2 regions of the Methylorubrum sp. B1-46 genome follow, and region 2 is predicted to be linked to the other one. Evidence: predicted binding sites of a transcription regulator. Region 2 holds the regulator's gene; the other holds the start of a gene.
The links. Region 2 encodes PhoB, which activates phosphate uptake and scavenging genes when phosphate is short. Its sites were predicted from a motif close to TGTCATNNANCTGTCAT; they were not measured.
Positions count from the first base shown of each region.

Region 1 (11,692 bases), 1.3 Mb from region 2:
CGTCGCGATGCGGGTGCCGGGAGTGAAGCAGATTACCGGGCCTGTGGCTCCGGTGCCGCCCGTGGCTCCGGTGCCGCCCGTGGCTCCGGTGCCGCCCGTGGCTCCAGTCCCGCCCGTGGCTCCGGTGCCGCCCGTGGCTCCGGTGCCGCCCGTGGCTCCGGTGCCGCCCGTGGCTCCGGTACCGCCCGTGGCTCCGGTGCCGCCCGTGGCTCCGGTACCGCCCGTGGCTCCGGTGCCGCCCGTGGCTCCAGTCCCGCCCGTGGCTCCGGTACCGCCCGTGGCTCCGGTACCGCCCGTGGCTCCGGTACCACCCGTGGCTCGAGCGTTATAATCTCCGAGAGCACCGTTGCTGTCGGCAGTAAACCGCGTCCTCGTCGTTCCGGCCGGGGGATTTGATCCATACAATTGCGTATTTGACAGAAGGTACCGGTAAGTTCCCCGATCTGTCTCGCCGGGGGGAATTGCATTACTCGTGAACAACATCATGTCAGAGTTGTCATACTGCGTCGCGGTGAGCTGCACCGACGTCCCAGCAAATCCGGCCGGCGCATCCGCGCCATAAGTGAGATTCACGGTGCTGCCCGGACCAGTAACTGTGCCGTTGATGCTCACAGAGTAGGTGGATGCAGCATCGACCTGGAAAGTGGCAGACGCCCCACCGTCATCAATGCCGAGAAATCCGGCAGCATATACAGTATTATTGAAATTTATCGGCAGAGCCATCGCGTTATCTCCCTGAATCGAACAATTTGAGCTCCCGCATTTGCAACATACAAAGTGCGCTAACAAGTGTAAGCTCAAACTCGTTCTTGTTAGTTATTTACAGACGACCCTGAAGACGCGCTCCACCGTTCGCCTCTCCTAAAAGAATGCCGCGAACCTGAGCGGCCAGCAATCCCTCGAAACATATAGTTCGTCACAAAACTTATTATCTTCTAGGATTGAGCCGTGCCTGTGCTTCATTTGCAACATATTGCCGCAGAATCTGCATGGTAATGCCAAATAGGAAAAGTATTCGGGACATATAGGCAATTCATATTCCTAATTTGCCCGTACCCCACCGCCGGCGGTCTGATGGTGTCAGTTCAGCACGATATGCGCCGCAAGATTCATCAAATATTTGTTCAAGGATTATCTATGTATCTTTTAATAACCGGAAATTATTGCGACATACTGTTTGGCAAGTGAAGATTTCAATTCCGAAACCGTAATGGATGCATCCAGATCCTGCTTAGATTCTCGTGCCTGCTCTCCACTCCATCCGGACCTTCGGCGAAAGCGGCTCGAATGTCCGCAAGGAGTTCAACAGCGTGGATTGCAGGCCCGCGGTTGGAGTGTCCGAGAGGGGTCGGAAGCGAGCCGACGCACGGTCGAGCCGTTCCCGTGTCCCCCCTGACCTTCGAAACTCGTCAGAAGCGACCGTGTCGGGCGGTCTCGGCACAAGCCCGATCGCAGCAAAATTCACCCCGTCATCCCTCTCCGACGCACCATTGTGCAGTGCGGAACCGTGCCCGGTAGCGATCATTGCCCCTGCGACGAGGAGGTGATCGATGGCGCAAGCCCACGCAGTCTTCGACGAGCTCATCGGATGGATCGTCCAGCTTCCCTGGTGGGTCGCGAGCCCGATCCTGATCGCCGGCTGCTGCGCGCTGGTGCTGCCCCTGCACGGGGTCGCCTATCGCTTCGCGCAGAGGGCGGTGAGCGGCAAAAGCTTATTCTGGCGCTCGCTCGTCTCGCGCACCCGGGGTCCGAGCCGGCTCGCGCTGCTGGTGGTGGCCCTGGCGCTCGCGGTCTCGACCGCCCCCCTGACCTGGCAGATCCGGCTCGTTCTCAATCAGGTGCTGCTCGTCGCCTTCGTGACGCTGGCGGGCTGGACCTGCGCCACGGCGATCCACATCGCCACCGTGATCTACCTGCGCCGGTTCAAGCTCGACGCAGAGGACAACCTGCTCGCGCGAAAGCATTTCACGCAGATGCGCATCCTGGAGCGGGCGGCGCTGACCATGGTGGCCCTCCTCACCGCGGCCATCGTGCTGATGACCTTCGAGCCGGTGCGGCAATACGGCGTGAGCCTCCTCGCCTCGGCGGGCGCCGCCGGGCTGATCCTCGGGCTGGCGATGCAGCCGGTGCTCTCCAACCTCGTGGCGGGCATCCAGATCGCCATCACCCAGCCGATCCGGATCGAGGACGCGATCATCGTCGAGAACGAGTGGGGCTGGGTCGAGGAGATCACGGCGACCTACGTCGTCGTGCGGCTGTGGGACTGGCGCCGCCTCGTGCTGCCGCTGACCTACTTCATCCAGAAGCCGTTCCAGAACTGGACCCGCGAGGGTGCGTCCCTGATCGGCTCGGTGTTCCTCTACGTCGATCACCGGGCGCCGATCGAGGCGATGCGCAAGGAGCTGCGGCGGATCGCGGGGGCGTCCCGGCTGTGGGACGGCCAAGTGGTCAACCTGCAGGTCTCGGATGCGCGCGAGGGCGTGATCGAGCTGCGGATGCTGGTGAGCGCGCGCAACGCACCCCAGACCTGGGACCTGCGCTGCGAGGTGCGCGAGAAGATGATCGGCTTCCTGCAGAAGGAGCATCCTGCCGCTCTGCCGCGCCAGCGGGCGGAATGGGTCAACCCCGATCCGCCCTATCCCGGCGGCCGGGTCACGCCCGAGGCCGGCAACGGGCCCGGCCTGCGCGGCGAGCGCCCGGTCCGGAGCGATCCCCGCGCAGCGGCCGCCTGAACCGGCAACCGCACCGGAAACGAAAAGGGCCCGGTGCGGTCGATCCGCACCGGGCCCTTTCTCATCGCCGTAGGGGAGACCGCCTCAGCAGCTCGCGTGACCGCACTGGCGGATGTCGTTGATGGTCTTGCGCATCGGCTCGACGCCGACCGCGCCGGGCAGGATCTCGTCGCCGATGACGAAGGCGGGGGTGCCCGACAGGCTGAGCTTGTCGCCCAGACCGACATTCTCGGTCAGCGCGGCCTTCACCTCCGGCCCCTGCGCATCCCGCTTCAGGCGCTCGATATCGGCGCCGAACTCACGTGCCACCGCGATCGCCCGCTCGCCGTTGATGCGGCCCTTCGTCTCGAGCAGCTTGGCGTGATAATCGAACATCTTCTCCGGCTTGAGCTGCAGCTTGGCCGCGAGCGCGATCCGGCTTGCCTCCAGCGACTCGGCGCCGAGCACGGGGAAGTCCTTGAGCACCACCCGCAGCTTCGGATCGGACTTGATCAGGGTCTGCACGTCGGTGAACGCCTTGCGGCAATAGCCGCAATTGTAGTCGAAGAACTCGACCACGGTGACGTCGCCGTTCGGGTTGCCGGCGACGATGCCGTGGGGCGAGTTGGTCAGCGCCTCGCGCGATTCCTTCAGCGCGGCGGCCTGGGCGAGCTTCTGCGTCTCCTGGGCGCGGCGCTCGCCCTCGGCAATCGCCTCTTGGAGCACGTCGGGATTCTTGACGAGGTAGTCCTTGACGATCCCCTCGATCGCCTTGCGCTGAGCGTCGGTGAAGGGGACGGCCTCCTCCGCGCGGGCGCCCGCGGCCGCGCCGAGCGATAGGCCGCCGGCGAGGGCGAGGACGGAAACGGAGCGGAACAGCGTCATCGAGACCTCGTAATACGTGTCGGGACGAAGGCCCGGCGGGAACATCGACGGAGCGTTCAACCGGCCCTGCGCGACGAGACTATGGCACAGCGCGACCACCGCGCCGATGCCAATCTAACTTCCACGGGGCCGCCGCCCGGAAAAGCCTTCGTCCGGTCCTGCTCCAGGGCTGCGGCAATTTCACGGCGCCGGCCGCTCGCTTAGAAGTTTCAGCCAAGACCGCGCTACATTATCGATTCGCTAAACGATGCACTTCAAGTTCTCGGGCAGCCGCGATGCCGCCGGAGCGGGCGAAACGGGGGGAGCACAGCGTGATCGTCGTGGTGAGCGATCGGCCAGATCGTAGCCAGCCTCTGGTCGATGCCGTGCGCGCCGTTGCCGAGTGCCGAGTCGTCGGCACCGAGGAGACCTGGGACCGGATCGGTCCGCTCCGCGGCGTGATCGCCGACATCACCCTGAGCCGCCCCGAAGCCAAACGCTGCCTGCGCCTGCTCACGAGCCGATCGGCACGGGCACGCACGCCGCTCATCTGCCTGACGCGCGGCGGCGGACAGAGCGGCTTCACCGAGGCGCGCAATCTCGGCGCCACGCTCTGCCTGTCGGCTCTGGCCGAGCCGCGCATGGTCGTGGGCTCGCTGGTGCGCGAAGTCTGGCCCGACAAATCGGTGGCCGACCTCGTCGTCACCCGCGAGACGCAGCGGGCCGGCACGCTGATGACCAACCTGTTCGCCTCCGCCCAGACCGGCGCCGTCGACATGTCGAACGTGGAGCAGGGGGTCGGCCCGGTGCTCGACGCCATTCACGAGGGGGGCCTGTCGCGCTGGCTCGACGAGGTCTGGGCGCACGACGACGTGACCTTCCAGCACTGCCTGCTGGTCTCCGGCGTCGTCGCCGCCTTCGCCCAGAGCCTCGGCCTCTCCGCCGCGGACAGGCAACTCATGACCCGGGCCGCCCTGGTGCACGACGTGGGCAAGTCGCGCATTCCCCATGCCATCCTCAACAAGCCCGGCCGGCTCGACGACGACGAGCGCGCGGTGATGCAGACCCACGCGCCGATCGGCCATGAGATCCTCAGCGCGTCGGGCGGCTGCGATGCGGTGACGCTCGCGGTAACCCGCTACCACCACGAGATGCTCGACGGGTCGGGCTATCCAGACAAGCTGTGCTCCGGCGAGATCGGCGATCCGGTCCGGCTGCTGACGATCTGCGACATCTACGCCGCCCTGATCGAGCGGCGTCCCTACAAGGCGCCGATGTCGAGCCACGACGCGCTCTCCATCCTGGCGGGCATGGAAGGGAAGCTGGAGGGCGGACTGGTGCAGGCGTTCGGCCGGGCGGTCCGGGATACCCCCTGAGGCGATTCCCGGCGAGGGTAGCCCCGGCGAGCCTGCTTCTTCGTGGCTTGCATGCCCCGATCGCACCCTCGTCGTACGACGGTCATGGAAGCCATCATAAGTTAAGGAGGGATCGCCTTCGAGGGACTTGTGCATGTCTTCATCCCGACGATGGTCACGCCCCCCGGTCTGCGCCCCGATCCTATCCCTGGCCCTATCCCTGGTCTGCCTCGGCGGCACGGCGGCGATCGCCGAGGAGCGGCCGAGGAGGCACGCCGCCGAGAGCCGGCCCGGCAAAGGCGAGCCGAAGCGGGAGCCGTTCGGGGCGAAGGCCGACGCGGACAAGCCGCCGATCACCCTCGACGAGAAGGGCATCACGGCGCGCTTCGAGGACGGCAGCAAATTCCGCGTCGGCGGCCGGCTTCAGGCCGATTTCGGCGCGGGGCGGGTGCAGCAGCGCGGCTTCGGCCCGGCCTTCGAAGAGCCGGCGGCGATCCGCCGGGCCTGGATCGAGACCTATTACAGCCTCAAGAATTTCGAGTTCGCCTTCCAGTACGACGTCAACGAGCCGCGGGTGCCGGTGAGCGACGCCATCGTCGCCTACAAGGGCTTCAAGGACGTCATCATCACCCACGGCAACTTCAAGGAGCCGTTCAGCCTCGATCAGCTCATCAGCGACAACGTCAGCCAGTTCACCGAGCGCTCCCAGGCCGACGCCTTCGCGCCGGCACGCAACTTCGGCACCGCCATCGGCACCCACGGCGCAAACTGGACGGCGGTGACAGGTGTGTTCGGCGGCAACATCAGCACCGGCATCCAGAACAACGGCATCGCCTCGACCACCCGCGTGACCTACACGCCGTGGCTCTCCGAGAACAGGAACGACGTCGTGCATCTCGGGCTGGCCGGCAGCTACCGGACCCTCGGCGACGACACCAGCAGCCCCGGCCTGTCGAGCCGCTCGGAAGCGTTCCTGTTCGCCCGCCCGCTGGTGGATACCCGGACGATCCGCAACGCCACGGCGATCGGCCGCGCCGGGTTCGAGGCGGCGTGGCAGCAGGGACCGTTCCGGCTCCAGGGCGAGTACATCCTCACCAATATCGAGCGCCGCGACGGGCGCCCGCCGCTGTTCTTCCAGGGCGGCTACATCCAGGCCTCGGTGGTGCTCGACCGGAAGGGCCGGCCCTACCGGGTCGCCCCGACTTACGGCAGCGAGTACGGCGTCTTCACCGGCATCACCGTCGAGGAGGGCCAGCGGGTCAGCCGCGGCGGCACCGGCGTGTTCGAACTCGGACTTCGCTACAGCGCCATCGACCTCGAATCCCGCGAGATCCGCGGCGGCATCGAGCACGACTTCACCGCGGGCGTGAACTGGTATCCCGAGCCCAACATCCGCTTCGTCTTCGACTACATCCGCTCCCACGCCGAGCCGTCGGCGGCGGCGCTGAATTTCGGCCGCCGCACCGTCGATGCGGACGTCTTCATCGGCCGGGCGCAGCTCTACTGGTAGGCGGGGCAGGCGGCGACCCTCGCGGTTGAGCGGGCTGGCGTCAGGGTCTACCTGCAGCCCTGTCCCACTTCTCCCGTGAGGAGCCCGCCGTGAGCCCCGATCCCGCCCTCTCGCGCCGTGCGCAGGCCGTCGCCCCCTTCCTGGCGATGGACGTGATGGCCGCCGCCGGCGCCCGCGAGCGGCGCGGGGAGGGCGTCGTCCACATGGAGGTCGGCCAGCCCTCGGCGCCGGCGCCCCGCGCGGTGATCGCGGCGGCGCAAGCCGCGCTCGCCGACGGGCGCATCCCTTATACCGAGGCGCTCGGGCTGCCCGCTTTGCGCGAGCGCATCGCCCGGCACTACGCCGAGACCTACGGTGTCCGCCTTTCCCCCGAGCGGGTGGTGGTGACGACGGGCTCGTCGGCCGGCTTCGTGCTCGCCTTCCTCGCCCTGTTCGATGCCGGCGCGCGGATCGGCGTGCCGCGCCCCGGCTACCCGGCCTATGACGGCATCCTGCGCGCCCTTGACCTGATCCCGCAGCCGCTGACCCTGCGCGCCGAGGACCGCTACGCCCCGACCCCGGCGCTGGTGCGCGCGGTCCACGCAGCGGAGCGGCTCTCGGGCCTGCTGGTGATGAGCCCGGCCAACCCCTCCGGCACGGTGATCGCGCCGGCCCGCCTCGCCGAACTCTGTGCCACCGCGCGGTCCTTGCGCCTGCCCTTCATCTCGGACGAGATCTATCACGGGCTCAGCTACGGCGTGCCGACGGCCACCGCCCTGCAATTCGACGACGCTGCCGTCGTCATCAACTCGTTCTCGAAATTCTACTGCATGACCGGCTGGCGGGTCGGCTGGATGGTCGTGCCCGACGCCCTCGTGCGCGGGATCGAGCGGCTGGCGCAGAACCTCTATATCTCGGCGCCCTATCTCTCGCAGATCGCGGCACTGGCCGCCTTCGACACGCTCGACGAGATCGTGGCGATCCGCGACGGCTACGCGCGGAACCGCGCCCTGCTCCTCGATGCGCTGCCGCCTCTCGGCTTCACCGGCATCCACCCGGTGGACGGCGCCTTCTACCTCTACGCCGACATGGCTCGCTTGACGGACGATGCCGGCGCCTTCTGCCGGCGCATGCTCGACGAGGCCGGGGTGGCCGCCACACCCGGCCTCGATTTCGACCCGGAGGAGGGCGGCCACCACATCCGCTTCTCCTTCGCCGGCTCGCAGGTGGATTGCGCCGAGGCGGTTACGCGGCTGAAGGGGTGGCTGGGCTCCTGACCGGACGCAAAGCCCTGCGGCGCAGCGATCCCTTCCCCCTGTGGGGGAAGGGCGGCCCTCGCGTGAGCGAGGGTCGGGAACGGGATCACCCGCCTAGTCCGCACATGCCCTCTCCCACGGAGGGGAGAGGGATTTGAACGGATCCTCGGTCGGGGGTTACTCCCCGCCGAGCGCCGCCTTGGTGCGCGACCACCAGCCGGCCCGCTTCGGGCGGTTCGGATCGGGCGGGGTCAGCACCACCGCGACGGGCTCGGGCGCCGGCTCCGGCGCCGCCGGGACGGGGGCCGCCGCCTCGGTCGCGGCCTCCGCGACGGCATCCGCCCGGATCGGCTCGACTTCCGGCGCGGGAGCGACCGGAGGCCGCTCGGCGGCGCTGCCGTTCTCGGCGGCGAGCGAGACCGTGGTCACGTCGGCGTCGCTGACCGGCTCCTCGGGGCCGACCGGAAGGGCGTCGGAGGCGGTCTCCTCAGGATGCGCCTCGGAGACGGTCTCGGAGGCGTCCGCCGACCGGGCCTCGTCGGCCTCGGAATCCTGATCCGTGTCCGAGGAACCGTTGCGCTCGGTCCGGCCACGGCCGCGGCCGCCCCGGCGCCCGCGGCGGCGGCGGCGTCCGTTGCCGTCATCGTCGCCAGCCTCGGCAGCCTCCGAGGCGGCCTCGTCCCGCTCGGCGGCGGTGCCGACGGCCGCTTCGTCAACATGCGCCTCGGATTCGGGGGCCTCGTCGCCGTCCTCGCTCTCGGCTCCGTTGTCGTCGCCGGCCTCGTCCTCGTTGTCGTCGCCGTTGTCCTGCCGCGCGCGGGCCTCGCCCTCGCCGGAGGAGCGCCCGCCACGACGGCGGCGACGGCGGCGGCGGCGTCCGCCGCCGTCCTCGGAGGCGTCGGCGGCCGAGCGCTCCTCGGCGGTGCCCTCCGTCTCGGTCTCGGCTTCGGCCGCGATCTCGGCCTCCTCGCCCTCCTCGGTCTCGACGACGTCGTCCTCGAATTCCTCGGCCTCGTAGACCGGCGAGATCGCCACGGCGCGCACGCCCGTCACCGGGCCCTCGTGCTTCACCGCCGGCTCACCGCGTTCGAGCTGGAAGGCCGAAGTCGCCACGAGCCGGTCGTCGGCGGAGATGGTGATCGCCACCTGGAAGCGCTGCTCCAGATCGTAGAGATGCGCCCGCTTCTGGTTGAGAATGTAGAGCGCCGTCTCGGTGCGGGTGCGCAGCACGACGTTGTGGCTCGCCGACTTGAGCAGCCCCTCCTCGATCGAGCGCAGGATATGCAGCGCCACCGAGGAGGTCGCCCGCACGAAGCCCGAGCCGCCGCAATGGGCGCAGGGGATGGACGACGATTCGAGCACGCCGGTGCGGATGCGCTGGCGGCTCATCTCAAGCAAGCCGAAGGGCGAGATCCGCCCGACCTGGATGCGCGCCCGGTCGTTCTTGAGCGCCTCGTTCAGGCGCTTCTCCACCGCCCGATTGTTGCGCTTCTCCTCCATGTCGATGAAGTCGATCACGACTAGGCCGGCGAGGTCGCGCAGGCGCACTTGGCGGGCGACTTCCTCCGCCGCCTCGAGGTTCGTCTTGAGCGCGGTGTCCTCGATGTCGTGCTCACGCGTCGCGCGGCCCGAGTTCACGTCGATCGAGACCAGCGCCTCGGTCGGGTTGATGACGAGGTAGCCGCCCGAGCGAAGCGCCACATGGGTCGAGAACATCGCGTCGAGCTGCTGCTCAACGCCGTAGCGGGCGAAGATCGGCGTCGGGTCACGGTAGGGTTTCACCACCTTCGACTGGCCGGGCATCAGCATCCGCATGAAGTCCTTGGCCTCGCGGTAGGCGTCCTCGCCGGAGACCAGAACCTCGTCGAGATCCTTGTTGTAGAGGTCGCGGATCGCCCGCTTGATCAGCGAGCCCTCCTCGTAGACCAGCGCCGGGGCGGTGGAGGACAGCGTCAGCTCGCGCACGCTCTCCCACAGGCGCATCAGGTACTCGAAGTCGCGCTTGATCTCGGGCTTGGTGCGCGAGGCGCCGGCCGTGCGCAGGATGATCCCCATCCCCTCCGGCACGTCGAGATCGGCCACGACCTCCTTCAGGCGCTTGCGGTCGGCGGCCGAGGTGATCTTGCGGGAGATGCCGCCGCCGCGACCGGTATTGGGCATCAGCACCGAGTAGCGGCCGGCGAGCGACAGGTAGGTGGTGAGCGCCGCGCCCTTGGTGCCGCGCTCCTCCTTGACGACCTGAACGAGGATGATCTGGCGGCGCTTGATCACCTCCTGGATCTTGTAGTGACGGCGATAGGCACGCGGGCGCTCGGGGATCTCGGCGAGCGCGTCGCCCGAACCGCCGACCTGCGCGACCCGGCGCTCGCCGTCCTCGGACTCCTCGTCCTCTTCCTCGTCGTCCGAATCCTCGTCATCGGACTCGTCGTCGTCCTCATCCTCGTCATCGTCGGACTCGTCGTCCTCGGAATCCTCATCGTCCGAGTCCTCGTCGTCCGAATCCTCGGCGTCCGAGTCCTGGGTATCATCGTCGGACTCCGCTTCGGCCTGCTCGGCCTCGGAGACCGGTGCCGTGGCGCCGACGGGCTGCGGCTCGACCGTCTCCGCCTCGGCGGACGCGGCGTCGGAGGCTTCCGCCTCGACGGGCGGGTTCGGCGCCTCGGAGATCGCGGCGATGTCGGAGGGCTCGACCGCGGTCGGCGACTCGGCCTCGGCCGATCCTTCGACCGCCCCTTCGGCAGACGTGTCGGCCGGCGCGTCGCCGGCGGGCGCGCCGGGCTCCAGCGCGGCCTCGGGCAGGCTCGCCGAGGCGTCGCCACCGGGCTCGACCGCCGCAGGGGCCTCGTCGCCCTCGGGCCGCTCCTCGACGAGGGCGGCGCGCACCGCCTCGATCGCCTCCGGCGTCGGCGCGTCGGCGGCCTGGCCCTCGCCGGGAATGGCATCTTCCTCGGACACGGTCTCCGAGACCGCCTCCTGCGACTTCACCGTGTCGCCGCTGCGGGCGCCGCGGGCCTCGGCCCGGCGCCCGCGCGAACGGCGGCCGCGCGGGGGACGGCGCTCCTCGCGCTCGCGGTGCTCCTCCTCCTCGCGCGCCTCGGCCTCGATCAGCGCGAGGCGGTCGGCCATCGGGATCTGGTAGTAGTCGGGGTGGATCTCGTTGAAGGCGAGGAAGCCGTGGCGGTTGCCGCCGTACTCGACGAAGGCCGCCTGGAGCGAGGGCTCCACGCGGGTGACCTTGGCGAGATAGATGTTGCCCCTCAGAGGCCGGCGGTTAGCCGCCTCGAAATCAAATTCCTCGACCCGCGAGCCTTGGACCGTGACGACCCGGGTCTCCTCCGGATGCATCGCATCGATGAGCATCTTGTTGTTGGCCATGACGTGCTTTCGACATGGCGGCCGACGTCGTTCTCCTCACGCTCGCGCCGCTTGGTCCCGGCGGCGCCGCCCCCGGCCTACGGGCCGGAAGGAAAGGGGCGCGTGCCGGCCTCGTCACCGAGGTCGCGGAGGATGCGGGGAGGGGATTGCCGTCAACCGCCTTCTGGCGCCGGGCATCGGCGCGCTGGGGGTTGAACAGGGCCGGGGAGACGGAAGGGGCGAGGCGACGCGAAAACCGCGCGCCTTCGGCACGAGCAGCGGCAACCGATGCTGTGCGTCCTCCCATCCTGATCCGGCCTCGCGAAGATGGTGGGCCGGTTGAGCGGCCCGTACAGATTTCATGGGCGCGACCGCCCCGGAATGATCGGGAGGCCGCGAATGCCGTAACACCCGCCCGGATGCCGGGAGGCGCCGACTGACGCTGCCAATACGAGCGAGGTGGGCGCCGACATGCCCCGGGCGCGCCCGAGGGCCGCCGAAGCGCCAACCCGGGAATGGGGTCGATATCATTACAGAGTGTCGCGGGAGAATTGCAAGGGTTCCGTATGACGGCCCTCGGCACTTCGTCAGGGGAGTGCAAGGGAGCGCATAGGAGCGCGTGGGCGCAATGGGAGCGCAGTGACGCTCGTGCCGTCTTCGTGA
Region 1 is NZ_CP088247.1:3,879,147-3,890,838, forward strand. Features, by position in the region: gene LPC10_RS18070 (Hint domain-containing protein) at 1-723, opposite strand, end outside; gene LPC10_RS18075 (mechanosensitive ion channel family protein) at 1,551-2,732, shown strand; gene LPC10_RS18080 (DsbA family protein) at 2,817-3,596, opposite strand; gene LPC10_RS18085 (HD-GYP domain-containing protein) at 3,908-4,951, shown strand; gene LPC10_RS18090 (OprO/OprP family phosphate-selective porin) at 5,085-6,440, shown strand; gene LPC10_RS18095 (pyridoxal phosphate-dependent aminotransferase) at 6,530-7,696, shown strand; gene LPC10_RS18100 (ribonuclease E/G) at 7,853-11,050, opposite strand.
Region 1: a site for PhoB is predicted at 5,021-5,037, ahead of LPC10_RS18090 (OprO/OprP family phosphate-selective porin). Genes of this name have one in related genera too.

Region 2 (11,692 bases):
GAACCCGCCGACGCGCATCGGCACCGGCTCAGGCCGCGGCGCCGCGGTGCGGCCGGCGAGGGAGAGCGTCACCGCGAAGTCCGTCTCGGGAGCGAGCCGGGCGACGAGCGCGCTCGCCTCGGTCGTGCCGCCGAGCACGAGCACCCGCATTGGGCGTGGACCGGGATTCGGCTTTGGATGGCCGGCGGAAGAACCCTGGTCGGCGGCCCCGGACATTCGTACAACCTGTCTCGCCCGCGATCAGCCCGGCACAGGTCGGGCAAGGTTTTCGACGTGAGACCCTTCTGCCGCGATTGCCTGACGATGCAAGCCGTGGGCGCCCTGCGCTGCCGCGGCTGCGGCTCACCGCGGCTGCTCACCCACCCGGCCCGCGACGGGCTCACCATCGCCCATGTCGATTGCGATGCCTTCTACGCCGCGATCGAAAAGCGCGACGACCCGTCGCTGCGGGACAGGCCGCTCATCATCGGCGGGGGCAAGCGCGGCGTCGTCTCCACCGCCTGCTACCTTGCGCGGATCTCCGGCGTGCGCTCGGCCATGCCGATGTTCGAGGCGTTGAAGCGCTGCCCCGACGCCACCGTGCTGCGGCCCGACATGGAGAAGTATGCCCGCGTCGGGCGCGAGGTGCGGGCGATGATGCTGGCGCTGACGCCGCTGGTCGAGCCCGTCTCCATCGACGAAGCGTTTCTCGATCTGTCTGGGACCGAACGCTTGCACGGCACGAGCCCGGCCCTGACGCTCGCCCGCTTCGCCGCGCGGGTCGAGGCGGAGGTCGGCATCACCGTCTCGGTGGGCCTGTCCGCCAACAAGTTCCTGGCCAAGATCGCCTCGGACCTCGACAAGCCCCGCGGCTTCTCGATTGTCAGTGGCGAAGAGGCCGCCGCCTTCCTCGCCGACAAGCCCGTCGGCATCTTGCCCGGCATCGGCGAGAGCGCCCGCAACCGGCTCGCCGCGCTCAACATCCACCGGGTCGGCGACATCCTGCGCGCCGATCCGGTGCGCCTGCAGGCCTCACTCGGCCGTGACGGCCTGCGTCTGATCGATCTCGCGGCCGGCCGCGACCGGCGGCCGGTGCGCCCGACCCGCGAGGCCAAGAGCGTCTCGGCCGAGACGACCTTCTCGACCGATCTCACCCGGTTCGAGGATCTGCGGCCGATCCTGTGGCAGTTGTGCGAGAAGGTCTCGGCCCGGCTGAAGCGGGCGGAACTCGCCGCCGGCAGCGTCACGCTGAAGCTGAAGGATGCGCGGTTCCGGCTGCGCACCCGCACCCGCGGCGGCCTCAAACCGACGCAGCTCGCCGACCGGCTGTTTCACGAGGGCGAACCGATGCTCCGGGCGGCCTGCGACGGCACTGCCTTTCGGCTGATCGGCATCGGCGGCGGCGATCTCTGCGGCGCGATCCACGCCGACCGCGGCGACCTCGCCGATCAGGGCATCGAGCGCGTCGCCCGCCGGGAGGCGGCCCTCGACCGGCTGCGCGAGAAGTTCGGCAGCGGGGCGATCCAACGCGGCCTCGTCTTCACCGGCGAACCGGAGCGGCGACGGACGGAGCCGGCAAAGCCCAGGGCTTGAGGTCGCGGGGCTCAGGCCGGCTCCCGGCGGTCCTGCGGCCCGGGCGCGGTCTCCTCGCCGTCGCAGCGGATCACGCTGATGCTGCCGTCCCCCTCCAGCGAGGCGAGCCGCACGAGGGCCGGGTCGTCGACTCCCTGCAGGCGCAGCTGGGTCATGAGTTCGGAATGCGTGATCATCTCGCGACGCATGTTCCGCCAGCAGATGCGGCCATCGACGACGAGGGGGAGCCGCTTCGGCGTCATGAAGCGCTCGAAGGCGGGAAAGCGGAAGGCGATCCAGTCGATGGCGTAGTTCCACCCGACGATCGTCAGCACCAGTAGGATGCCCTCGGTCAGCGACTTGTACTCGTTGGAGAAGGCGTTCTGCGAGACGTCGGCGATCAGGACGATGACCAGCAGGTCGGCAAGGCTCACGGCGCCCGCCTGGCGCTGCATGACGAAGCGCATGATGAGGAACAGCGCGAGGTACATGACGGTACCGCGCAGGGCGATCTCCAGCAGGGAGTGCTCCGGCACGACCAATGCTCGCCAATCGGGCATTCGCCCCTCCGCCTCGCTCAACCGCCTGGGACGACCGTGCGCCCATCGCGTCGCTGCGCGCGCAGGGAACGGCGGTCATTCGACGAGAAACGCATCAGGGTCTCGGGCCGATGCGGCTCAATCCGCCCCTTCGTCGGGAATGTTGAGCAGAGTGCCGCAGGCCTTGCAGTGCACCGCGTCCGGCTCGTGCCGCTGCAAGCCGCAGGCGGGACAGGGGAAGCGTACCTTGTAGGGCCGGAACAGGACCTGCGCGAGGCGCAGGAACAGCGTGACGCCGCAGATCATCACCACGACCGAGATCAGGCGGCCGCCCGTGCCCTGCAGGGTGACATCGCCATAGCCCGTCGTCGTCAGCGAGGTGACGGTGAAGTACAGCGCATCGACGTAGTTGCCGATGTTCGGGTTCGAGCCGTGCTGCGTCGCGTAGACGAGGCTCGTCATGATGAAGATGAACACCGCGAGGTTCACCACCGCGATGATCACCTCCTCGTTGCGGCGGAAGAACGGGAAGTCCGCTCTCAGCCGGTCGAGCAATTGGTAGGTCCGCAGCAGCCGGAGCGTGCGCAGGATGCGCAGAAAGCCGGCTCCCTCACCGACGATGGGTGCAAGGAAGGAGGCGATCGCCGCCGCGTCCGCCCAGGTCGTCGGCCGCAGGAATTCGCGTGCCGGTCGCGGGCAGATCGCCAGCCGTGAGACGAAGTCGGCGGCGACGGCCACACCGATCACCACGTCGATCCCCTCGATCAGCGGCGGCCGGGGAAGAAACGAGGAGACGATGATGAACAGGAGGGTGGCGAGATCGAAGGCGAGAAGGCCGTAGCGGAAGCGATGCGCGCGGTCACTGCTTCCCTCGTAGAGCTCCCGCAGACTCTGCCTCAGGCCCGCCATCTCGCCACACGCTGCCGCCGCCGCTCGGGGCTCCGGCAGCATGAACGTTCCTCGGGCTCAGCCCGATCCGCCGCCGATTTCGCATCGACGATCCAAGGTTCTTTCAGGGCTACTTCTTGCAGTCGGTCCCGGATTTCGCGTCCGCCTTGGCGAGGTCGAGGCGACTCATGGTGCCGTTGATGGCGAAGTCCCCGTAATCGAGGTTCAACCGCCCGCTGACGCCGTCCTCGTAGAGGTCGAAGGTGAGGGTATAGATCGGCGTCCGCTCACCCTCGCCGGGGGTAAAGTAGCTCAAGGTCACCGGCCAGCGCCGCATGCTGGCGTGGTCGCCCTCGCGCAGGGGCTTGTCGCGCTCGGTATCGGAAGCTGGCGCCGCGCTCGGGCGGCCGATGATCGCCAGCGTGTCGTAGACCTTGCGTCCATCGTCCGAGCCGTCGAAAACCTTGGCCGCGACGGTGGTCTCGCCCGCCTTGGCCGCCTGAATCAGGCGGATCATGTGGTGGATCGGGAACATCACCGCGGCGTCCGTCTGGAACTGGTCGCGCTTGGGCTCCTTGAGCTTTACCTTAAGGGCGTCGCCCGCCTCCGCCGTCCCGTCCACGGCCGGCGACGGCGCGTTGTTGAGGAGGGTCGTGGTGCGGAAGCGGAAGCTCTTGCCGTCGCCGTTCTCAAAGGTCGTGCTGCGCAGATCCGAGGTGCGATCGCCCGACTCGCCGGAATCGATCATCGTCACCTGCCGCGTCTGCATGGTGTAGCCGCGGCAGGCATCACCCGAGAAATCGATGACGATGCGTCCGCGCACACCCTCGACCGCCCGCGTGCCGGTGGAACGCGCCAGCGACAGATCGTAGACCGCCCGGTGGTTGGTCAGCCGGATCGCCGTCTCATCCGGAACCGGCGCGGCCGGTCCGGCAGCCGAAGCGGTGCCGGGCAACGCGGCGAGAAGAAACAGGGCCGGCGCGAGGCGCAGTCGCATGCGATCTCCCAAGATCCGCTCAAGAACGGTTGTCCACAGGCGACAGGCCGGCGGATGACGCCCGTGACATAGGCATTGTGCCTGCTGGGACAATCATTTTTCGTTTCTCGCCCGAGCAGGGGCAGAGGCGCTGTTACGGCTTGCATACCCGCTCGAAGGCACTGCCGGATCGCACTTCCGGCGATTGCCGGATCCGGAAAAGAGCAATTTTACGCAATGCGTTAAGCGGTCTTGACAGACTCGGCTACCCTGACGCCGGAACGGTTCCGGGGCGTCGTCGGCGGAGTCGGATTGGCGGTGGAAACCGGTCCGTGAAACGCTGCGACCCTTGCTCCGCGGCCGAGCTGTCCTGTAGTCTTCACAGCGTCGCCATCGGCAGCTTTGGCGTCTGTTAACCGACATGTGCAGGGCCAGATTAAGAGCCCTGGCGAGGTCTGCTGTCGCTCCGCGCGGCCGAGACGCCGCGCGGTCGGTCGGTTGTGCGTACAAAGGACGTGTCGACGTGGAGGGGGCAATGACGGAAGCGGTCCCGAGCTGGACGGATGAACGCGTCGAGCTGCTTCGCCGCCTGTGGGACGATGGCTTGAGCGCGAGCCAGATCGCCCTTCAGCTCGGCGGCGTCTCCCGCAACGCCGTCATCGGCAAGGTCCATCGCCTCGGGCTCGCGGGTCGCGTCAAACCGGTCGGTCCGGCTGCGGCGCAGGGGCGTCGCAGGGATGACTTGGCCGCCGAGGTCGAGATCGAGGCGGTTCTCGTTGAGGAGCCGACGCTGCCGGAGCCGCCGGCGATCGTGGCCCATCGTCCTGCACCGAACTTCCCGCTGCCGCCGACACCGGCTCCGGAGCCCGTGGCGCTCGCGGTCTCCGAGCGCGTTACGATCATGGATCTGCGCGACTCCATGTGCCGCTGGCCGATGGGCGATCCGACGTCGCCGGAATTCCGCTTCTGCGGCGCCCGCGCCATCACGGGCCTGCCCTACTGCACCCAACACGCCCAGGTCGCCTATCAGCCGGCTGCCGAGCGTAAGCGCGACCGACGCGTCGCCGGCTTCCGCTAAGTCTTTCGAAGAGGCTCTGCTCGGGGAATTCGTCGACCGCAGAGAGCTTGGATTCGCCGGCGCCCTCGCCAAGTGCGCCGGCAGCGCTCGGACATCACCCCGCCACCTCATCCAACGGAGCGGCGATGAACGGTTGATCCCGTCAGTCCGCCGCCGTCATCGCGCGGCGAAGCCGAAGCGATCCACGACGCGTCTTGTCCGGCGATGTCGCGCTCCCGATCGACCGATCGGACCGAGGGCTCCCTTCCTCACTCGGCTCCGGCAAACATCTCATCGAACGAGTAGCCGGAGCCGCGCACGGTCCGGATCGGATCGCTCTGGCGCGGGCGGTTGATCGCCTTGCGCAGGCGGCCGACATGGACGTCCACCGTGCGCTCGTCGATGTAGACGTCGTGGCCCCACACCCCGTCGAGCAGCTGCTCGCGCGAGAAAACCCGGCCGGGGCTCTGCATCAGATATTCGAGCAGCTTGAACTCCGTGGGCCCGAGATGGATCTCGCGGCCCTGGCGGCGGATGCGGTGGCTGACGCGGTCGAGTTCGATGTCCCCGGCCACCAGCATGTCGGCGACGTGGGCGGGCTTGGACCGGCGCAACAGGGCGCGCACGCGAGCGAGCAGCTCCGGCACCGAGAACGGCTTGACGACGTAATCGTCGGCCCCCGTGGAGAGGCCGCGCACGCGGTCCGCCTCTTCGCCGCGGGCGGTCAGCATGATGACGGGCAGCCGCTCCGTCTCGCGCCGGGCCCGGATGCGGCGGCACAGCTCGATCCCCGAGAGCCCCGGCACCATCCAGTCGAGCAAGACGAGATCGGGCGTCATCTCGTGCAGGCGCAGGTCCGCCTCTTCGCCGCGGATCGCGACGTCGACCGCGAAGCCCTCCGCTTCGAGGTTGTAGCGCAGCAGGGTCGTCAGCGATTCCTCGTCCTCGACGATCAGGATGCGCGCACTCGTCATCGTCCGTCTTTCCATCCGTTGCGTCCGGCCCAGTCCCTCGCTGGGGCAGGCCGGAGACGCGTCTTCGGCGCCGCGCGTCTCGAGCGCCCTCGTCAGGCGCTCGGCGTCACCGTCGCGTAGTTCGAAGCGTCGTTCTTGGGCCGCTCAGCCGTCGGCGTCTCGCCGGTGACGAGGTACTCGATCGTCTCTGCCACGTTGGTAGTGTGATCGCCGATGCGCTCCACGTTCTTGGCGCAGAACAGGAGGTGGGTACAGAACGAGATGTTGCGCGGATCCTCCATCATGTAGGTCAGGAGTTCGCGGAACAGTGAGTTGTACAGCGCGTCGATGGCACTGTCGCGCTGCCATACCTCGTGGGCGGCGGCCACGTCGCGGCTGGCATAAGCGTCGAGCACGTCCTTGAGCTGTTCCTGCACGAGGTCGCTCATGTGCTGGACGCCGAGCACGATCTTCTGCGGCTGCGCCTGATCGCTGATTGCCACGACGCGCTTGGCGATGTTCTTGGCCAGATCACCGATCCGCTCGAGGTCACCGGAAACGCGGATGCCGGAGATCGTCTCGCGCAGGTCGATGGCCAGCGGCTGGCGCCGGGCGATGAGGAGAACCGAGCGCTCCTCGATTTCCCGCTGCAGCAGGTCGAGGCGCTTGTCGGCGACGATCACCGCCTGGGCGAGCGTCGTGTCCCGACGCACCAGGGCATCGGTGGCATCGGTCATCATCTTCTCGGCCACGCCGCCCATCTCGGCGATGGAGCGGCGCAGGTTTTCAAGGTCGGTGTCGTAGGAGGAGACGATGTGCTCGGCCATGTCGCGCATTCCCGATCAGGCAGTCGGACGAGAGCGCTCTCGGGTCGAAGCGGACGCGAGTCCGGCGACGGCGAGAGCCTCGAAACGAGGACGCAGGGTGGATCGCGACGGCATCGCAGTCGCGACCGGGCTTAGTGTCTCTCACAAAACTCCCGCTGCGCTGTCGTCTCCAGAGCGAGAACGGCCGTTGATCGGGAGTTTTATGAGGCACTCTTAACCGAAGCGGCCGGTGATGTAGTCCTGGGTCTGCCGCTTGGCCGGGTTCATGAAGATCTTCGTGGTGGCGTCGAACTCGATCAGCTCGCCGAGATACATGAAGGCGGTGAACTGCGAGATGCGTGCGGCCTGCTGCATGTTGTGGGTCACGATGACGATCGTGAAATCGGCCCGCAATTGCTCGATCAGTTCCTCGATGCGGCCGGTCGAGATCGGATCGAGAGCCGAGGTCGGCTCGTCGAACAGAATCACCTCGGGGCGCTGGGCCACGGTGCGGGCGATGCACAGGCGCTGCTGCTGGCCGCCCGACAGGCCGGTGCCGGGCTGCTTGAGCTTGTCCTTCACCTCGTCCCACAGGGCGGCCTTGCGCAGCGATTCCTCGACGCGGCCATCCAGCTCAGACTTGGGCAGCTTCTCGTAGAGGCGCAGGCCGAAAGCGACGTTGTCGTAGATCGACATCGGGAAGGGCGTCGGCTTCTGGAACACCATGCCGATGCGCGAGCGCAGCTCGTTGAGATCGACCTTGGAGTCGAGGACGTTCTGCCCGTCGAGCAGGATCTCACCCTCGGCGCGCTGCTCCGGGTAGAGGCTGTAGATGCGGTTGAAGGTGCGCAGCAGCGTCGATTTTCCGCAGCCGGACGGGCCGATCAGCGCCGTGACCTGCCGGTCGCGGAAATCGAGGTTGATGTCCTTCAGGCCGTGAAAGCTGCCGTAGTAGAAGTTCAGGTCTTTCACGGCGATGCGCACGGGCGCCTTGACGTCGGCCGGGCTGCGGCCCTCGAACTGGCTGCGGATCGCGGGGGAGGCGCTCATCGGATCTCTCGTCGGTAGGAGGTCTGTCCCGGGGCCTTCAGCGCGGCCGCTGGTCCTTGATCACGAAGCGGGCCACCACCGACAGGGCAAGGATGGTGACGGTGATGAGGAGCGCCCCCGACCAAGCGAGGCTCTGCCAGTTCGGGTAGGGCGAGAGGGCGAACTGGTAGATCATCACCGGCAGGTTCGGCACGCCGCCGAGCAGGTTGGTGTTGAACCAACTGTTGTTGTTCAGCGCCGTGAACAGCAGCGGCGCGGTCTCGCCGGCGATGCGGGCGAGCGCCAGGATGATGCCGGTGACGATGCCCGCGCTCGCCGCGCGCCAGGTCACCGCACGGATGACGAGGGAGCGCGGGGCGCCGAGCGCCGCGCCGGCCTCGCGCATCTGGCCGGGCACGAGGCGCAGCATGTCCTCGGTGGTGCGCACGATCACCGGCGTGGCGATGATGGCAAGCGCCACCGCGCCGGCCCAGCCGGAATAGGTGCCCATCGGCCGGACCATCAGCGTGTAGACGAACAGGCCGATCAGGATCGAGGGCGCCGAGAGCAGCACGTCGTTGAGGAAGCGGATGATGTCGGCGAGCTTCGAGGTCCGGCCGTACTCGGCGAGATACGTGCCGGCCATCAGCCCGATCGGCGTGGCGATGAGGATGCCCAGGAACGTCATGATGAGGCTGCCGAGGATGGCGTTGGCGATGCCGCCGCCCTCGGAGCCGGGGCCCGGCGTCGGCGCCGTGAACAGGGCGGGCGAGAAGCCCTTCACACCCTCGACGATCAGCATGAGCAGGATCGAGCCGAGGACGATGATGCCGAGCAGGGTTGCGATCGTGCTGGCGAGGATCAGCACGCGGTCGGCGACCCGGCGGCCGGGGCGCACGCGGCTGGCGATCGGCGTGCGCTCGGCCGTCGCGACGGGGTTGCTGGCGTCCATGGTTCGGCGTCCCTTGGGCTCGGGCGGTCTGGCGCGACGTTGGCAGGCGACCTTGGATCAGGCGACCTTGGCGCGCCGCACCAGCAGACGGGCGATGATCAGCACGAAGAAGGTGATGATGAAGAGCAGGCAGCCGAGCGCCATCAGCGACGAGAGCTGAAGCCCGTCGGCCTCGTTGAACTCGTTGGCGATGCGCGAGGCGATGGTCGAGCCCGGATCGAAGATCGAGGCGGAGAGGCGGTTGGCGTTGCCGATCACGAAGGTGACCGCCATGGTCTCGCCCAGCGCGCGGCCGAGGCCGAGCATGATCGCGCCGATGATCGAGACCGAGGCCTGCGGCACCAGAACGTGGCGCACGACCTCCCAGGTGGTGCAGCCGATGCCGTAGGCGCTCTCGCGCAGCACGGTCGGGATCTGATCGAGCATGTCGCGGGTGATCGAGGCGACGAAGGGCACGATCATGATGGCGAGGATGATGCCGGCGGTGAGCACGCCGACGCCCGAGGGGATGCGGGCGTACAGGATGGTGCCGAGGATCGGCATGCCCTCGACGACGTTCGAGACCGGCACCTGGACGAAGCGGGCGAAGAGCGGGGCGAAGACGAACAGGCCCCACATGCCGTAGATGATGCTGGGCACCGAGGCGAGCAGCTCGATGGTCATGGCGACCGGCTTGCGCGCCCAGCCGGGGCAGAGCTGCGTGAGGTAGACCGCGATGCCGAGCGAGATCGGCACGCCGATGATCAGCGCCAGCATCGCGGCGGCGACCGTGCCCACCACGGCTGGCAGCGCGCCGAACTGCTCGGTGCCGATGTTCCAGGCGCTGGAGGTGAGAAAGCCGAAGCCGAATTCCGAGAAGGCCGGCCAGGCACCGTAGATGATCGAGCCGAGAATGCCGGCGAGCACCAGGAGCACGAGCAGGGCGGAGGCGTAGGCGACTCCTTGGAAGAGGCGGTCGGCGCTCTTGCTCGGAGCGGTGCGGGCCACCGCGGTCTGGCGGTCGACGGCGAGGGTCTGGGTCAAGGCGGTCATCCGCGAAGGCTCTTCGGCTGGTGAGCGTGTAGCGCGCCGTCAGGCGCGAGGCGAGCGGACCACATCGGAAAGGGCCCTCATCCGCCGTGGGGGAGGGCCCTTCGTCTCGGATTTAGTGACCGGCGAAGACGGGCTTGCCGTCCTTGCCCTTCACCGCCTTCCACTCCTCGTGGATGAGGCCGACGACGTTGTCGGGGAGCGGCACGTAATCGAGTTCGCTCGCGAGCTTGTCGCCGCTCTTGTAGGCCCAGTCGAAGAACTTCAGTACGTCGGCGGCCTTGGCCGCGTCGGCCGGCTCCTTGTAGACGAGGATGAAGGTCGCGGCGGTGATCGGCCAAGCATCCTCACCGGCTTGGTTGGTCAGGGCGATGCCGAAGCCGGGGGTCGACTTCCAGTCGGCGCTGGCGGCGGCAGCCTGGAAGGCCTTGTCGTCAGGCTGCGGGAACTTGCCGGCCTTGTTCTCGATCAGAGCGTAGGCGAGCTTGTTCTGCTTGGCGTAGGCCGACTCGACGTATCCGATCGAGTTCGGAACCTGCTTGACGGTGGCGGTGACGCCCTCGTTGCCCTTGCCGCCCTGGCCGACCGGCCAGCTCACGGTGGTGGCGGCGCCGAATTCTTTTTTCCAGGGCTCGGACACCGCGGAGAGATAGGTGGTGAAGATGTTGGTCGTGCCGGAGGCGTCCGAGCGGTAGACCGGAGTGATGTTCGCCTCGGGCAGCTTCAGGCCCTCGTTGAGCTTGGTGATCTTCGGGTCGGACCACTTCAGGATTTTGCCGGCGTAGATCTCGGCGACGATCTCGCCAGTCAGTTTGAGCTTACCGGGCTCGAGACCGGCGATGTTGACGACCGGAACGACGCCACCCATCACGGTGGGGAACTGAATGAGACCGTCCTTCTCGAGCTGGGCCGGCTTGAGGGGCGCGTCGGTCGCGCCGAAATCGACGGTCTTGGCCTGGATCTGCTTGATGCCGCCGCCCGAGCCGATCGACTGATAGTTGAGGCCGGTGCCGGTCTCCTTACGGTAGGCTTCGGCCCACTTCGAATAGACGGGGAAGGGGAAGGTGGCGCCGGCGCCGGTGATGTCGGCAGCCAGGGCCGAGGTCGCGAGCTGAGCGGCAGCGAGGCCGACCGCCAAGGCGTAAGCGAAGGGTTTCACAAGCATCTCCGTAAGTGTCGGGCGCATTTGCCGGGACCGATCCTGATCTCGGACCGGTCTCGCTGCGACACTGCTGCCATCTAGTGCGCCGACGCGCCGCCTCTATGACGGCCACATGACGCTGACATGACAGACTTCGGCGAGGCGGAATTTCGTTGAGGATGGGACCGCTTGGAGCGCTTCGGCGTTGTCCTTCCAGGTGCAAGCGGGCGCCGCCTCGCGAGAACGATTCCGGCGGGATCGATTCCTGTGAGAACCGGGACAGCGGCGGCCCCGCACGAGAGAAGTCGAGGAGACCGTCAGCGTGACGGAGCCGCATTCAACGCGCGAGAAGGAAATCCTGCTCGATCCGGCGGATCCGCAGGAGGCGGCCTATCTGGCGCTTCACGCCGAGCGGGCTGCCCTCGAGGAAGAACTCACGCGTCAGCAGCAGCTGCAGCGCTTCGGCAGTGACGAGCATGACATCGCCTCGGCGCGGGCGACGGAATCATCTCTTCTGAAGGATCTCGATCGCGTGCTCACGCTGATTCGCGCCGCCGAGATTCGACGCCAGCAGCCGATTGCCCGGCGCTGGCAGTAATCCAGGCCGACAACCGGATTTTCCTCTGCCTAAAATGGAGGACGGTCAGGCACTGCGGCGGCGATCGCGCTCTTTCTGGCGGAGCCGCAGCAACAGCTGGACCTGCGCATCCGTGATGGGCTGCGCGTCGCAGCGCTCGACATACACGTCGCGCAGACCCTGCCCGATCCGGT
Region 2 is NZ_CP088247.1:5,158,027-5,169,718, reverse strand. Features, by position in the region: gene LPC10_RS23975 (cobalt-precorrin-6A reductase) at 1-216, opposite strand, end outside; gene LPC10_RS23970 (DNA polymerase IV) at 304-1,572, shown strand; gene LPC10_RS23965 (DUF421 domain-containing protein) at 1,584-2,111, opposite strand; gene LPC10_RS23960 (potassium channel family protein) at 2,229-2,999, opposite strand; gene LPC10_RS23955 (cell envelope integrity EipB family protein) at 3,109-3,975, opposite strand; gene LPC10_RS23950 (GcrA family cell cycle regulator) at 4,490-5,032, shown strand; gene phoB (phosphate regulon transcriptional regulator PhoB) at 5,281-5,985, opposite strand; gene phoU (phosphate signaling complex protein PhoU) at 6,078-6,791, opposite strand; gene pstB (phosphate ABC transporter ATP-binding protein PstB) at 7,005-7,820, opposite strand; gene pstA (phosphate ABC transporter permease PstA) at 7,858-8,751, opposite strand; gene pstC (phosphate ABC transporter permease subunit PstC) at 8,809-9,783, opposite strand; gene pstS (phosphate ABC transporter substrate-binding protein PstS) at 9,896-10,939, opposite strand; gene LPC10_RS23915 (hypothetical protein) at 11,244-11,519, shown strand; gene LPC10_RS23910 (hypothetical protein) at 11,565-11,692, opposite strand, start outside.